DNA from 3 places in the Streptomyces sp. NPDC091271 genome. Region 3 is predicted to be linked to each of the others. Evidence: riboswitches for the same ligand, from Rfam matches in the RefSeq annotation. Region 3 holds a riboswitch; each other region holds the start of a gene.
The links. A riboswitch is a leader RNA that binds a small molecule or an ion and turns the genes downstream of it on or off. The one in region 3 is predicted to bind thiamine pyrophosphate.

Region 1: it holds a riboswitch for thiamine pyrophosphate, as region 3 does, so the genes downstream of both, thiC (phosphomethylpyrimidine synthase ThiC) here and thiO (glycine oxidase ThiO) in region 3, are expected to answer to the same signal.
Region 2: it holds a riboswitch for thiamine pyrophosphate, as region 3 does, so the genes downstream of both, ACIQM3_RS06805 (thiamine ABC transporter substrate binding subunit) here and thiO (glycine oxidase ThiO) in region 3, are expected to answer to the same signal.

What each region holds. Positions count from the first base shown of each region.
Region 1 covers NZ_JBIVVD010000006.1:438,626-443,654, reverse strand. The annotation lists gene ACIQM3_RS26115 (methyltransferase domain-containing protein) at 1-18, shown strand, start outside; gene thiC (phosphomethylpyrimidine synthase ThiC) at 95-1,888, opposite strand; TPP riboswitch at 1,881-2,014, opposite strand; gene ACIQM3_RS26105 (YibE/F family protein) at 2,086-3,441, shown strand; gene ACIQM3_RS26100 (SsgA family sporulation/cell division regulator) at 3,506-3,943, opposite strand; gene ACIQM3_RS26095 (IclR family transcriptional regulator) at 4,045-4,812, opposite strand.
Region 2 covers NZ_JBIVVD010000001.1:1,421,070-1,426,098, reverse strand. The annotation lists gene ACIQM3_RS06810 (ABC transporter permease) at 1-894, opposite strand, end outside; gene ACIQM3_RS06805 (thiamine ABC transporter substrate binding subunit) at 939-2,033, opposite strand; TPP riboswitch at 2,107-2,223, opposite strand; gene rlmN (23S rRNA (adenine(2503)-C(2))-methyltransferase RlmN) at 2,299-3,405, opposite strand; gene ACIQM3_RS06795 (hypothetical protein) at 3,488-4,015, opposite strand; gene ACIQM3_RS06790 (hypothetical protein) at 4,127-4,282, shown strand; gene ACIQM3_RS06785 (phosphatidate cytidylyltransferase) at 4,360-5,029, opposite strand, start outside.
Region 3 covers NZ_JBIVVD010000005.1:383,467-388,495, reverse strand. The annotation lists gene pknB (Stk1 family PASTA domain-containing Ser/Thr kinase) at 1-1,244, opposite strand, end outside; gene ACIQM3_RS22885 (thiazole synthase) at 1,371-2,165, opposite strand; gene thiS (sulfur carrier protein ThiS) at 2,168-2,362, opposite strand; gene thiO (glycine oxidase ThiO) at 2,461-3,675, opposite strand; TPP riboswitch at 3,673-3,785, opposite strand; gene ACIQM3_RS22870 (NAD(P)/FAD-dependent oxidoreductase) at 3,931-5,029, shown strand, end outside.

The DNA.
Region 1 (5,029 bases), on a different contig from region 3:
AAGCCGCCCGCGGCGTGACAACCGGACGACCGACAGCGGCTGTGCGCCGCCGGACCGTGGCGGGACCCTCCAGGTCCCCGCCACGGTCAGCAGGTCAGTCCGCCAACGGCAGGTACACGCGGTTGCCACTCGCCGCGAACTCCCTGGACTTCTCCGCCATCCCCTCCTCGATCACGGCCTGCTCGTCGCCGTGCTCCCGCCGGATGTCGTGGGAGATCTTCATCGAGCAGAACTTGGGACCGCACATCGAGCAGAAGTGGGCCGTCTTCGCCGGCTCGGCCGGCAGCGTCTCGTCGTGGAACTCCCGCGCGGTGTCGGGGTCGAGCGCCAGGTTGAACTGGTCCTCCCAGCGGAACTCGAACCGGGCGTCCGACAGGGCGTCGTCCCACTCCTGCGCTCCGGGGTGTCCCTTGGCCAGGTCAGCCGCATGAGCGGCGATCTTGTACGTGATGACACCGGTCTTCACGTCGTCGCGGTTGGGCAGCCCCAGGTGCTCCTTGGGCGTGACGTAACAGAGCATCGCCGTCCCCCACCAGGCGATCATCGCCGCGCCGATGCCCGAGGTGATGTGGTCGTACGCCGGTGCGACGTCCGTGGTGAGGGGGCCCAGCGTGTAGAAGGGCGCCTCCTCGCAGATCTCCTGCTGGAGGTCGATGTTCTCCTTGATCTTGTGCATGGGGACGTGCCCCGGGCCCTCGATCATGGTCTGCACGCCGAACCGCTTGGCGACGGTGTTGAGCTCGCCGAGTGTCCGGAGTTCGGCGAACTGGGCCTCGTCGTTGGCGTCGGCGATGGAGCCGGGACGCAGCCCGTCACCGAGCGAGTACGTCACGTCGTACGCCGCGAGGATCTCGCACAGCTCCTCGAAGTGCTCGTACAGGAACGACTCCTTGTGGTGTGCCAGGCACCAGGCGGCCATGATGGACCCGCCGCGCGAGACGATCCCGGTCTTGCGACGGGCCGTCAACGGAACGTACGGCAGCCGCACGCCGGCGTGCACCGTCATGTAGTCGACGCCCTGCTCCGCCTGCTCGATGACGGTGTCCTTGTAGATCTCCCACGTCAGCTCCTCGGCCCGGCAGTCGACCTTCTCAAGTGCCTGGTAGAGGGGGACGGTGCCGATCGGCACGGGGGAGTTGCGCAGGACCCACTCGCGGGTGGTGTGGATGTTGCGGCCGGTGGAGAGGTCCATGACCGTGTCGGCGCCCCACTTGGTGGCCCAGGTCATCTTGTCCACCTCCTCCTCGATCGAGGAGGTGACCGCGGAGTTGCCGATGTTGGCGTTGACCTTCACCAGGAAACGCTTGCCGATGATCATCGGTTCGATCTCCGGGTGGTTGACGTTGGCCGGCAGGACCGCCCGGCCCGCCGCGATCTCCTCGCGCACGACCTCGGGTCCGACGTTCTCCCGGATCGCGACGTACTCCATCTCCGGGGTGATCTCGCCCCGGCGGGCGTACGCGAGCTGTGTGACGGGCCGGCCGTCGCGACTGCGGCGGGGCTGGCGCGGGCGGCCCGGGAAGACCGCGCCGAGGTTGCGCAGACCGCCCCTCGGCGAGGTGTGCTTCAGCCCGTCGTCCTCGGGACGCGCGGGCCGTCCCGCGTACTCCTCGGTGTCCCCCCGGGCGATGATCCAGTTCTCCCGGAGGGGGGCGAGCCCCCGGCGTACGTCGGTGTCGGTGGTGGGGTCGGTGTACGGCCCGGACGTGTCGTACAGCGTCACGTCCTGGCCGTTGGTGAGGTGCACCTGACGGACCGGCACCCGGAGATCCGGGCGTGAGCCCTGGACGTAACCCTTGTGCCAGCCGATGGACTTCCTGGCCTCGTCGCCCTCCGCATGCTGGGCGTTCTGCTTCGAGGCAGGCGTGCGTGCGTCCGCTGTGGTCATGAGACCTACTCCCTACGCCGGCATTACCCGGTAACAGGTTCGGCGGTCGGCGCAGCGTGTCCCGTATCGATATACGGAGGTCAGCGCCCTCTCAGCCCGGTGCTCCGAGCTCCCGCGTGTACAGATGTGCCCCCACGCTAACCTCCGTTCTGGCGTGCTGGCCAGAGGGCCTCCCCGGTTCTTGGGATGATCGCCGGGTGACGTCCCCCGGAAGCGCCCCCGAACCCCACGGCCCCGCATCAGGCAGCGCACAGAGTCATGCGCACGGCCACACCCACAGCCACGGGCCTGCCGCACCCGTGTCCAAGCATCTGCGCAAGGTCATCGCGGCCGTACTGATCCCCTTCGCCACCGCGGTCCTGGTCGGCCTCGTGGCCTTCTGGCCCGGCGGGGCACCCGCCCATGAGCGCACGGGGGTCGGCTTCGACCGTCAGACCCAGGACGGGCAGGTCACGAAGGTCGTCCCGGTCGACTGCGCGGACGTCAACGCCTCGCAGGTGCCGCCGACCGGAGACACCTCCACCCCGTCGGGACGCGAAGCCGTCAACGAGCAGTCGGGGGAGTGCAAGAAGGCCACCGTCGAGGTGACCACCGGCAAGGACGAGGGCCGTACGTTCGTCGAGGTCATCCAGCCCGACGCACCCCGTCAACTGCGCGAGGGCCAGGGGGTGGTCGTCGCGTACGCACCCGACGCGCCCCGGGACCTGCAGTACTCGGTGACCGATGTCGACCGCTCGTTCCCCATGGCCCTGCTCGCCGGGATCTTCGCCCTCGTGGTGGTCGCGGTGGGCAGGCTGCGCGGTCTGATGGCCCTGATCGCTCTCGCCGTCTCGTTCGCCGTGCTGACCCTGTTCATCCTTCCGGCGATCCTGCAGGGCTCGAACCCCCTGGTCGTCGCGGTGATCGGGGCCAGCGCCATCATGCTGATCGCCCTCTACACCTGCCACGGGCTGACGGCCCGCACCTCCGTGGCCGTCATCGGCACGCTCATCTCGCTGCTGCTGATCGGGCTGCTGGGCTCGCTCTTCATCGGCTGGGCCAGCCTGTCCGGGAACACGGATGACAACACCGGCCTCATCCACGGGCTGTACCCGGAGATCGACATGAGCGGCCTGCTTCTGGCCGGTGTGATCATCGGCTCGCTCGGTGTGCTCGACGACGTGACTGTGACCCAGACGTCGGCGGTCTGGGAGCTGCACCAGGCGGACCCGACGATGGGCGTGCGCCGGCTCTACCGGGCGGGTATCCGGATCGGGCGCGACCACATCGCCTCGGTCGTCAACACGCTCGTCCTCGCCTACGCGGGCGCGGCGCTTCCCTTGCTGCTGCTGTTCTCGATCGCACAGAGCAGCGTGGGCACGGTGGCCAACAGCGAGCTGGTCGCCGAGGAGATCGTCCGCACGCTGATCGGATCGATCGGGCTGGTCGCCTCGGTGCCGGTGACGACGGTGCTCGCGGCCCTGGTGGTCTCCGCGGACCGCACGGGGCTCGGCGCGGAAGCCGGAGCTCCTGCACCCGCACGGACCGGGAGGGGACGACGCCGCAAGGCGTGAGCCGGGACACCGGACGCATGGACCCGGGCCACCGGAGCTCGGTGGTCAGCCGGATCTTCCTTCTTCAGCCCGCGTTCTGTTCCTTGGCGAGGATGCGGCCCAGCGCCTCTTCCAGATTGCCGTCGAAGTCACCCAGCGTGTGCTCCTGTCCCAACGGCACCAGCTTGTCCGTCCGGTCGAGAAATGCCACAAGAGGAGCCGTGCCGGCTCTGAAGAGCGCACGGTCCGCGCCGACCTGAAGGCGGATGTGTACATCCGACAGCCCTTCGGGTTCGGTCGGGCCGATGTGCACATCGCCGTCACCACTGGGGCTGTTGAGACCGTCGAGCAGCAGCTCACGGCCGAATGCCCAGGTGACGGGGGCGTCACCTGGCAGGTGGAAGGTCATCCGGATCGCATACGGATCACTGACCTCGTACCGGAGCTCCACCGGAATACGGAAGGAGAGCTCCTCGGAGACGAGGAAGCTCATCATGACCTCTGCTTGAACCGACTCGCGCATCGTTCAACCCCGCAGTAGATGAATCTGGCCAGGAATGATCCCCCATGGCCCTATTGACGCCATCGTGGTGCACGCGATAGCAGATCACAAGGAGTGATTTTTCAGATACTGATAGAGAACACGAACGAGCGCAAGAGGGTGGTCACTTCGCAGCGTAGTTGTTCGACTGCGGGGAGCAACCGTTCTTCTTGGTGCAGGGGGAGAGAAACAGCCATGGCCGCCACGGCGGAACCGACAGTGATCGGAATGGCCGCACAGACTGTCCCCATGGCGTACTCCTGCCGTTCGATGACTGGTTCCGTACGTTTCATCGACCTCAGCCGCTGCAGGAACGCCTGACGGTCCCTCACGGAGTAACGCGTCAACGGCCGGACCGGGTGCCGGTCCAGATGATCCTCACGCGCCCGCTCGTCCAGCTGCCCGAGGAGGCACTGCCCAAGGGCGTGGGCATGGCCCGTCTCGCGGAACGAGGCCCACTCGCGCACCGCGGGAGCGGCGGGGGTCTCGGCCACGGCGACCATCTCGATCTCGCCGTCCTTGTACAGGGCGCAGTACACAGGGGCGCCGATGACATCCGCCCAGTGAGCGAGGGACTCGACGATCACACCGGGGCGCGGAGTCGCGGGGCCTCCGCCGAGCCGCTCGGCCGCCGCCCCGAACAGGAAGACGCCGTTCTCCCTGCGGAGATATCCCTCATGGGTCAGGGTTCGCAGCAGGTGGTAGGCGGTGGGGAGGGGAAGCCCGGCCTCCCTGGCGAGCTGCTTCGCCGGCGCCCCGTCCCGATGGGTGCCCACAGCCTCCATAAGTCTCAACGCCCGTTGAACCGAACCGATCAACGTCGGCACAGCGGTACTCGATGCCGTGGTCACAGGTCACCCCCAGGCATGGTGACGGGCTCTCAGCCCTCCCGAGGGGGCCGCCCCCACGGGCCCGCCGCGAGCCTGGGGTCCGGAGACCGGACGGTCGCACAAACCACTGGGCAGGATGGTGACGGACCGTCATTTCCCAGCTGGCGGCAGCGGTACGTCACTGTATCCGTACGTTCAGTCACGAGTGAGGTTTCGACCGTGACTTAGCTCAGCTGGG
Region 2 (5,029 bases), on a different contig from region 3:
TTCCACCAGCACGCCGAGCGGCACCACGATCAGCAGCAGGACCGTCATGAGCACCCCGCCCAGCAGCGCCCGCTGTCCCGCCCCGTGCGGTCGGCGGGAGGTCTGTGCCGGGTCGACGAGCTTCAGCGCGGTCTCCCTGCGCCGCACGGTCCACGCGTGGACGGCGAGGATCCCTCCGACCGCGGCGAACTGCACCAGGGTCAGTACGGCGGCCGTCGGCAGGTCGAGGAGCTGGGCGGTCTGCCGGTAGATCTCCACCTCCAGCGTGGAGTAGGCCGGACCGCCGAGGATCTGGACGACTCCGAAGGAGGTGAAGGTGAAGAGGAAGACCATCAGAGCCGCCGCGGCTACGGCCGGGGCGAGTGCGGGCAGGGTGACTCGCCGCCAGGCCGCGAGGCGGCCGGCCCCGAGCACCCGGGCGGCCTCCTCCTGACGGGGGTCGAGCTGGGACCACAGGCCGCCGACGGTCCGTACGACGACCGCGTAGTTGAAGAACACATGGGCGAGCAGAATCGCCCACACGGTCGTGTCGAGGCGGACCCCCCAGAGCTCGTCGAGGAACCCGCCGCGCCCCAGCAGCGCCAGGAACGCCGTACCCACGACGACGGTGGGCAGGACGAACGGCACGGTCACGACGGCACGCAGCAACTGCTTCCCGGGGAAGTCGAAGCGGGCGAAGACATAGGCGCCGGGCAGTGCGATCAGCAGGGTGAGCGCGGTCGAGGCGAGGGCCTGCCAGGTGGTGAACCAGAGGACGTCGAGGATGTCCGGCCGGCTCAGCACCGTGCCGATCCGGCCGAACTGCCAGTCTCCGTCCGTCTTCAGGCCCCGGCCGACGATCGCGACGACCGGGTAGGCGAAGAACAGCGCGAAGAACGCGACGGGCACGGCCATGAGACCGAGCCGCACCGCGTTCCCCCTCCACGGGGACCGCGCGACTACTTCACGACGAGCGAGGACCACGACTGGACCCACTGCTCACGGTTCTTGGCGATCTTCTCCGGGGCGACGGTCGCCGGCTTGTCCACAGTGGCCCCGAACTTCGTGAAGAGCTCCGGAAGCTTCGCATCCTTCACCACCGGGTTCACGAACATGTTCAGCGGCATGTCCTCCTGGAACTGCTTGCTGATCAGGAAGTCCAGGAGTGCCTTGCCGCCCGCCTCGTTCTTCGCGCCGTCCAGCAGTCCGGCGAACTCGATCTGGCGGAAGCAGGTGCCGGCGGCGACACCGGTCGGGGCCTCGCCGGGCTGCGGATCGGCGTACAGCACCTCGACGGGCGGGCTGGAGGCGTACGAGACCACGAGCGGCCTGTCGGCCTTGGCCTTCCTGCCGCCCGCGGAGCCGGAGAACTCCTCGTTGTAGGCCTGCTCCCAGCCGTCGACGACCTTGACGCCGTTGCTCTTCAGCTTCTTCCAGTAGTCCTGGTACCCGGTCTCGCCCTGGCTGGCGACGGTGCCGAGGAGGAAGCCGAGGCCGGGCGACGAGGTCGCGGCGTTCTCGGTGACGAGGAGGTTCTTGTACGCGGGCTTCAGCAGGTCGTCGAAGGAGTTCGGCGGGTCGAGCTTCTTGTCGGCGAAGTACTTCTTGTCGTAGTTGACGCAGATGTCGCCGGTGTCGATGGGCGTGACCCGGTGCTTGTCCGCGTCGAGCTGCGTGTCGGCCGCGACGCGGTCCAGGCCCTTCGCCTCGTACGGCGTGAACAGGCCGTTGTCCAGGGCACGCGAGAGCAGGGTGTTGTCGGCGCCGAAGAACACGTCGCCACGAGGGGAGCCCTTGGTCAAGATCTCCTGGTTGAGCGCCGCCCCGGCATCACCGCTCTTGAGCACCTTGACCTTGTAGCCGGTCTCCTTCGTGAACGCCTTCAGGACGGCGTCCGAGGCGTTGAACGAGTCGTGGCTGACGAGTGTGACGGTCTTCGAACCGGCTCCCGTGTCACCGGAAGACTTGTCGTCGGAGCCGCCGCAGCCCGCGAGCGCGGTGACTCCGAGCGCGGCGGCGAGCGCGGTCGCCGCGTACTTCGTCGTGGTGTTCATGGTGATGTCCTCCTGGAGGTGACCAGGAAGAGACGCGGCCCCGCCCGCTCGGCGAGCGGGCAGGGCGCAACAGCTTGAGTAAGGTCCGAACTTCCTACCCGGAATGACCCGGGCGAGGTTCAGAGGGTCTGCGGCCGACCTGTCCTCGGTGCCGCACTCTCAGCGCTGTGGCGCTCCCCTGTCGGAATATGAAGTTGATTTCCCGGCCAGGCTACACCGGCCGGATCACGCCGGACCGGCCGGATCCTGCCCGTAGGCAGGGCCCTCAGCGCTCGGACGCCGCCAGCTGCCCGCAGGCGCCGTCGATCTCCTGGCCACGGGTGTCCCGGACGGTGACCGGCACACCGTGCGAGGCGATCGCCTCGACGAACGCCTTCTCGTCCTCGGGCCGAGAGGCGGTCCACTTGGACCCCGGCGTCGGGTTGAGCGGGATGAGGTTGACGTGCACCCGCTTGCCCTTGAGCAGCCGGCCCAGCCGGTCGCCCCGCCAGGCCTGGTCGTTGATGTCGCGGATGAGCGCGTACTCGATGGAGATGCGGCGGCCCGACTTCTCCGCGTACTCCCACGCGGCGTCCAGGACCTCACGGACCTTCCAGCGGGTGTTCACGGGGACGAGGGTGTCGCGCAGGTCGTCGTCCGGAGCGTGCAGCGAGACCGCGAGGCGGCACTTGAAGCCCTCGTCGGCGAAGCGGAGCATCGCCGGCACCAGACCCACCGTGGACACGGTGATCCCGCGCTGCGACAGCCCGAGGCCGTCCGGCTCCGGGTCGGTCAGCCGGCGGATCGCCCCGACCACGCGCTTGTAGTTGGCCAGCGGCTCGCCCATGCCCATGAAGACGATGTTGGACAGCCGCGCGGGCCCGCCCGGGACCTCCCCGTCGCGCAGGGCCCGCATGCCGTCCACGATCTGGTGCACGATCTCGGCGGTCGACAGGTTGCGGTCGAGTCCGGCCTGCCCGGTGGCGCAGAACGGGCAGTTCATCCCGCAGCCGGCCTGTGACGAGATGCACATGGTCACCCGGTCCGGGTAACGCATGAGGACGGACTCCACGAGCGTGCCGTCGTGCAATTTCCAGAGCGTCTTGCGGGTGGTGTCGTCGTCGCAGCTGATGTGGCGCATCACCGACATCAGGTCGGGGAACATCGCCTCGGCGAGCTTGTCCCGCGACGCGGCCGGGATGTTGGTCCACTCCGCCGGGTCGTGCGCGAACCGCGTGAAGTAGTGCTGCGACAGCTGCTTGGCACGGAAGGGCTTCTCGCCGGTCGCGGCGACTGCTTCCTTGCGCTCGTCGGGGGTGAGGTCGGCGAGGTGCCGCGGCGGCCGCTTGGCTCCACGGGGCGCGACGAAAGTGAGTTCTCCGGGCTTAGGCATGGTTCATCCAGTGTCGCAGACACGCCGAGGTACTCATGGCCGCCGGAGAACCGTGCGGTACGCCGGGGCGGCACGGACGGCGTCAGCCCTGGTCCTGCAGGGCGGACCGCATGTGGCGGTGGCGCTCCAGGGCACGGCGGCGCATCCAGAAGACCCAGGAGCAGAAAACGGCCACCCCGGCGACGAAGACCAGCGGGACGGTCAGCGAGCCGGTGACGACTCCGAGCACGAGCATGCCGGCCGCGATCAGGCCCATGCAGCCCAGCCAGTACGGCAGCCACCGGCCGCCCCGCTCCATCTTCCCCAGCTGCTCGGCGACCAGTTTCTGCATGGTCGCCCGCTTCTCGGGATCGCTCGGCACCTCACGGTGCCGGATCCGGCGGTTGAGCTCGGCGATCCCGCGGGGGTCGATGCCGGCCGCACGGCTGGTCCTGCGACGCTGGGCGGCCACGATGCCGATGGCGACGGCGGTGAAGACCGCTGTCTGGATCACCCACCAGCCGAGGTGCCCGTCCCGGCGGAGCAGGGCGTTCACCCCCACTCCGAGGACGAAGATCAGCACCGCTTGCGCGGCGAGACTACGGTCGAGCCTGAGCTTCGACGCACGCACGGCGTCCTCCTCGAAAGCGACGGCATACTCTCTGTCGGCCTTCGGGTACCCCACCGTGACCGACCCACCCCGCACACAGGTGTCCTTGCCGCAGGGGGGCATACGAAGCCCATGACTCCTGAGGTGTTGGTCGCGGCCGAACTTGCCGGTCGCTGGGAGGGCCCTCCGTGGTTCAAGTGGGCGTTCCTGGCGGTGTGGGCCCTGTTCGGACTGTTCCTGTTCCTACGGTTCCGCAAGAACGGCTGGAAGCTTCCCCGACGTCGTTGAGCAGACACGGACGGGGCCCGCTGTCCGTGTGGACAGCGGGCCCCGTCGAAGAGCGACGCAGGAAGTCGTTGCTCCGCTCAGCCGGATCCGACGAACAGCACCAGCAGCAGCCATACGACCGGGGCGCTCGGCAGCAGCGAGTCGAGCCGGTCCATGATGCCGCCGTGGCCGGGCAGCAGCGTGCCCATGTCCTTGATCCCGAGGTCCCGCTTGATCATGGACTCGCCCAGGTCCCCCAGCGTGGCGCTGGCGGCGACGGCGAGGCCCATCAGCAGGCCCTGCCACCAGCTCCCGCCGTCGATCAGGAACTCCATGCACAGGGCGCCGGCCACCATCGCGAAGCCGACCGCGCCGAGCAGGCCCTCGCGGGTTTTCCCGGGGCTGATGCGGGGTGCCAGCTTGTGCGTGCCGAAGCGCCAGCCGACGGCGTACGCCCCGGTGTCGCTGACCACGGTCAGCAGGAGGAAGGTCAGCACACGCCAGGCACCGTCGTCCGCGGTGAGCATCATCGCGACGAACGTCGCCAGGAACGGCACGTAGAACACGGCGAAGACGCCTGCCGTGACGTCCTTGAGATACCCCTCGGGGGGCTCCGTCATCCGCCACACGAGCACCGCGAGGGCGGTGAGCGCCATGGCGACCCACGCGCCCTCCGCCTCCCGCACATAGCCGGCGACCACCATCGCGGCGCCGCCGACGGCGAGCGGCACGAGCGGGGCGTTGATGCCCTTGCGCTCCTTGAGGCGG
Region 3 (5,029 bases):
GTGGAGCGCTCCACCGTGTCGCTGTAGGCGTATTCGACGCCCTTCAGATCGAGCCCCTCGTCCGCGAGCCGCTTCTCGGCGGCGCTCCGGGTCTGGCCCAGGAGGGACGGGACCCGGGTGAACTGCCCCGAGTTGATGTACCAGACGCCCACACCGGCCCCCAGCACCAGGAGGACGGCGACGAGCACGGCTAGCGTCCCGCGCCGGCCGCGGCCGGTGAAGGGCCCGCGTCGCCCGCGCCCGGGCTCCCGGGGCGAGGACGGGGGCATCTCCAGCCGGCTGGTGTGGTGCGCGGTGCCCTGGCCGGCCGGGATCACCCTGGGGATCACGCTCGTACGGTCCTCGGCGCCGTCGTGCTCCTCCGTGATGGCCTGCGGAGGCATCGCGTCGAGCTGCTCCTCGGTCAGAGCCGCCCGTATCTCACGGGACCGGGCGAGCAGGGCGACCGCGTCGGACGGACGGACGTCGGGGTCGCGCGCCGTCGCTGCGGCCACCAGCTCGTCCAGTCCGTCGGCCAGGCCCGGAACGGCTCCGGACGGCGCCGGGACGTCCTCGTTCAGATGCTGGTAGATGACCTGGGCGGCGGTGTCACCGCCATGGGGCTTGCCGCCGGTCAGCATCTCGTAGAGCACCACACCGCAGGCGTACACATCGGACCGGGTGTCGGCCGTGCCCTGCTCGATCTGCTCCGGAGCGAGGTACGAGACCGTGCCCAGGAGCGAGCCGGTGGTGTCCGTGGCGGTTCCCACAGCGCGTACGAGACCGAAGTCGGCGACCTTGACCCTGCCGTCGTCCCCGATCAGGACGTTCTCCGGCTTCATGTCGCGGTGGACGAAGCCCGCCCGGTGCGCGGCGCCGAGGGCGGCCAGCACCGGCTCGAGGATGTCCAGCGCCGCCCGGGGCTGCAGCGCCCCGCGCTCACGCAGGACGTCGCGCAGGGTGCACCCGGCGACGTACTCCATCGCCAGGTACACATACGCGCCCTGGGCGCCCTGGTCGAAGACCGCCACCACATTGGGGTGGGCGAGCCGGGCGACGGACTTGGCCTCGCGGATGAAGCGCTCGACGAACGCCGCGTCGGTCGCCAGCGCCGGGTGCATCACCTTGAGGGCGAGCACCCGGTCGAGCCGGGTGTCCACGGCCCGGTAGACCGTGGCCATACCGCCGACGGCGATGCGCGCATCGATGCGATAGCGGCCGTCGAGCAGCTGCCCGACGAGGGGGTCCTGGAGGGTCGTGTCCACGGGGCGAGTCTACGAGCTGTCACGGACACCACGGATGGGCCGGGCCTCCCGGGGGCCGTTCCGGTGCCGAGCCGTGACAGGGGCATGCGCGTGCTGTGACGGGGAGATCCCCGCCGGTGCACGGTCTCAGAAGGCCGGGCGTTCCGGATCCAGCACCGCGCGGCCCTCCGTGGGCGAGGACGCCTCCGCGAAATGGCGGCGCGGGATGCGCCCCGCCCGGTACGCCAGGCGTCCGCCGTCCACCGCGTGCCGCATCGCCGCCGCCATCAGCTCGGGCTCCTGCGCCCGGGTCACCGCCGAGGCGAGCATCACAGCGGCACAGCCCAGCTCCATCGCCAGCGCCGCGTCCGAGGCAGTCCCGGCGCCGGCGTCCAGGATCACCGGGACCGCGGCCTGCTCGACGATCAGCTGGAAGTTGTGGGGGTTGCGGATGCCGAGCCCGGACCCGATGGGGGAGCCGAGCGGCATGATCGCCGCGCACCCCACGTCCTGGAGCTTGCGGGCCAGAACCGGGTCGTCATTGGTGTACGGCAGGACTGTGAAGCCGTCGTCGACCAGGATCTCGGCGGCGTCCAGCAGCTCGATCGGGTCGGGCAGCAGGGTCCGCTCGTCGGCCACGACCTCCAGCTTGATCCAGTCGGTGCCCAGCGCCTCCCTGGCCAGCCTCGCAGTCAGCACGGCCTCGCCCGCGGTGAAACAGCCCGCGGTGTTCGGCAGGACCTGGATGGAGAGGCGTTCCAGGACGGAGAACACCGAGCCCTGCACGGTCGGGTCGAGCCGGCGCATCGCCACGGTGGTCAGCTCGGTGCCCGAAGCGATCAGGGAGCGTTCCAGTACGTCGAGGCTGGGCGCCCCGCCCGTCCCCATGATCAGCCGGGACGAGAACGCGGTGGCACCGAGCGTGAAGAGATCGTCGGACATGGTCAGCCTCCCTGGACCGCGGTGAGGACCTCGACACGGTCGCCGTCGGCGAGCGTGGTGGCGGACCACTGACCGCGCGGGACGACCGCCTCGTTCACCGCGGCGGCGACCCCGGAGGGCGCCGTGGTCAGCGCCGCGACCAGAGTGTCCAGTGCGGTGCCCGCGGGCACGGTGCGGCTCTCCCCGTTGACGGACACGGAAACGGACTCGGAAACGGAAACGGAAACGGACTCGGAAAGGGGCGCGGAACCGGCCTCGGGCTCGGAACCCGGGACGGCGGCGGGCACGGGCTGTGTCATACGGGCTGCTCCTGCGGCGCGGGGGCGGTTTCTTCGGGGGCGGAGGCCGGTGGGCTCTCCGGGGGGACGGCGGCGAAGCGGCGCGGCGCGAAGGGGCGGCCCACCTCGGGCAGCTCGCCGGTGGTCAGCACATGGGCCATCACATCGCCGGTGACAGGGGTCAGCAGCACCCCGTTGCGGTGGTGTCCGGTGGCGAGATGCAGGCCGGGCAGTGCCGTGGGTCCCAGCAGCGGCGCGTTGTCCGGCGAGGCGGGCCGCAGACCGGCCCGGGTCTCGGTCAGCGGCAGCTCCGTGATGCCGGGCATCAGCTCATGGGCGTCCCGCAGCAGCTCGTACACCCCGCCCGCGGTGACCGTGGTGTCCCAGCCCATCTCCTCCGTCGTCGCGCCGACCACCAGCTCACCGTTGGCACGCGGGACCAGATACACCTGGCTGCCGCGCACCACCGCCCGCACCGTCCGGCTGAGGAAGGGGGCGTAGGCGGGAGGCACGGTCAGCCGCAGCACCTGGCCCTTGACCGGGCGCACCGGCGGCAGGACCGCCTCGGGAACGCCCTGGAACCGGCCGCTGAGGCTGCCGCCGGCGAGCACCACCTGGCCGGCCGCGAGCTCGGTGCCGTCCGCCAGGACCGCTCCCGTCGCGCGGCCGCCCAGGACGGAGAGCCGCTGGACCCAGGCACGGCGGAAGACCACCCCCGCCCGCTCGCACGCGGTGACCAGGGCCGAGGCCAGCCGCCGGGGATCCACCTGGTGGTCGCCGTCGACGCGCAGCCCGCCGCGCACACCGGGGGCGAGCATCGGCTCCAGACGGCGGCACTCGCGGCCGCTGAGCCACTCGGACTCCAGCCCGGAACGCTGCTGCAGAGCGTGCAGCTCCCGCAGATGCGCCCGGTCGTCCGAGTCCAGCGCGACGGACAGGGTGCCGCAGGCGCGGAAGCCGGTCTCCTGCCCGCTCGCCTCCTCCAGCTCGGCCACGAACGCCGGATAGCGTGCGGCGGACGCCACGTTGAGGCCGAGCAGCGTCTGCTCGCCGTAGTGGAGTTCGGTGACGGCGGCGAGCATCCCGGCCGCGACCTGGGCGGCGCCGCCGCCCGGCGCGGGATCGGCCACCGTGGTGCGCAGGCCCTGCTGGGCCGACCGCCAGGCGGTCACCAGCCCGATGATGCCGCCTCCGACGACCAGGACGTCGGAACTGTCTGCGGAGATACGCATGGGCGTCCAGCCCCTCCCTTCGCCGGCATGACCCGGATCAGGTTCGTACGGTCGGAGGCCGGCCAGCCTCCCTCTCAGCCCGGTACGCCCGGACTCCCGCGAGTGCCTTACGGTGGCCAGCCTAGACCCCGCCCCTCGCAGCCGGTAAGGGACCGGCACCGGTGGCCCGTTCACCCGGCGGTCCGTCCTCCCGCGGTCGCCGGCCAGGTCCCAAGAGCCCGGCGTGATCCGGACGGGAGGCCCTAGGGTGGACAGGTGAGCGAGCGGACACAGGACCCGGCAGCGGGGCAGCGGGGCAGCGGAGTCGTGATCGTGGGTGCCGGCATGGCCGGAGTGCAGACGGCCGTGGCCCTGCGCGAACAGGGCTTCACCGGCCCCGTCACCCTGATCGGCGCCGAACCCCACCAGCCCTACGACAGGCCGCCCCTGTCCAAGGCGGTCCTGCTCGGCAAGGCGGAGGACTCCGCCTTCGACGTCGACTTCGAGGCCCTGGACATCACCTTGCGCCTGGGGCTCGACGTGGCCGGACTGCGTGCAGGGGCGCACGAGCTGGACACCCCGGAGGGGCCCGTCGCCTACGACGTGCTGGTTCTCGCCACCGGAGCGGAACCCGTCGGACTGCCCGGTTCCGAGGGCGTGCCCGGCGTCCATCTGCTGCGCACCCTCGACGACGCGGCACGGCTGCGGCCCGTCCTGGAGCGGCAGCACGACGTGGTCGTCGTCGGAGCGGGCTGGATCGGCGCCGAGTTCGCCACGGCGGCCCGCGCGGCCGGGTGCGCGGTCACCGTCGTGGAGGCCGCAGGCCGCCCCCTCGCGGGCACGATGCCCGCCGAGGTCGCCGAGCCCATGGCCGCCTGGTATGCCGAGAGCGGAGCCGAACTCCTCACCGGCGCCCGGGTCGCCGGCGTCGAACAGGGTGCCGTCCACCTCGCGGACGGACGGGTGATCCCCGCCGGGGCGGTGGTCGTCGGCATCGGCGCGAGGCCCGCCACCGCGTGGCTCGCGGGCTCGGGCATCGCGCTCGGCCCCGACGGCTCGGTCACCGCGGACAGCTCGCTCCGCACCTCGCTGCCCGATGTCTACGCCGTGGGCGACTGCGCCTCCTTCCCGTCCGCCCGCTACGGGGAGCGGCTGCTGGTCCACCACTGGGACAACGCGCTCCAGGGGCCGCGGACGGTCGCCGCCGCCCTCGCGGACGGTGCGGTCAGGACGTACGACCCGGTGCCCTACTTCTGGTCCGAGCAGTTCGGCCGCTTCGTGCAGTACGCAGGCCATCACGCGGGTGCCGACACGCTGCTGTGGCGCGGCGACCCCGGTGACCCGTCCTGGACGGTCTGCTGGCTGCGGCAGGGGG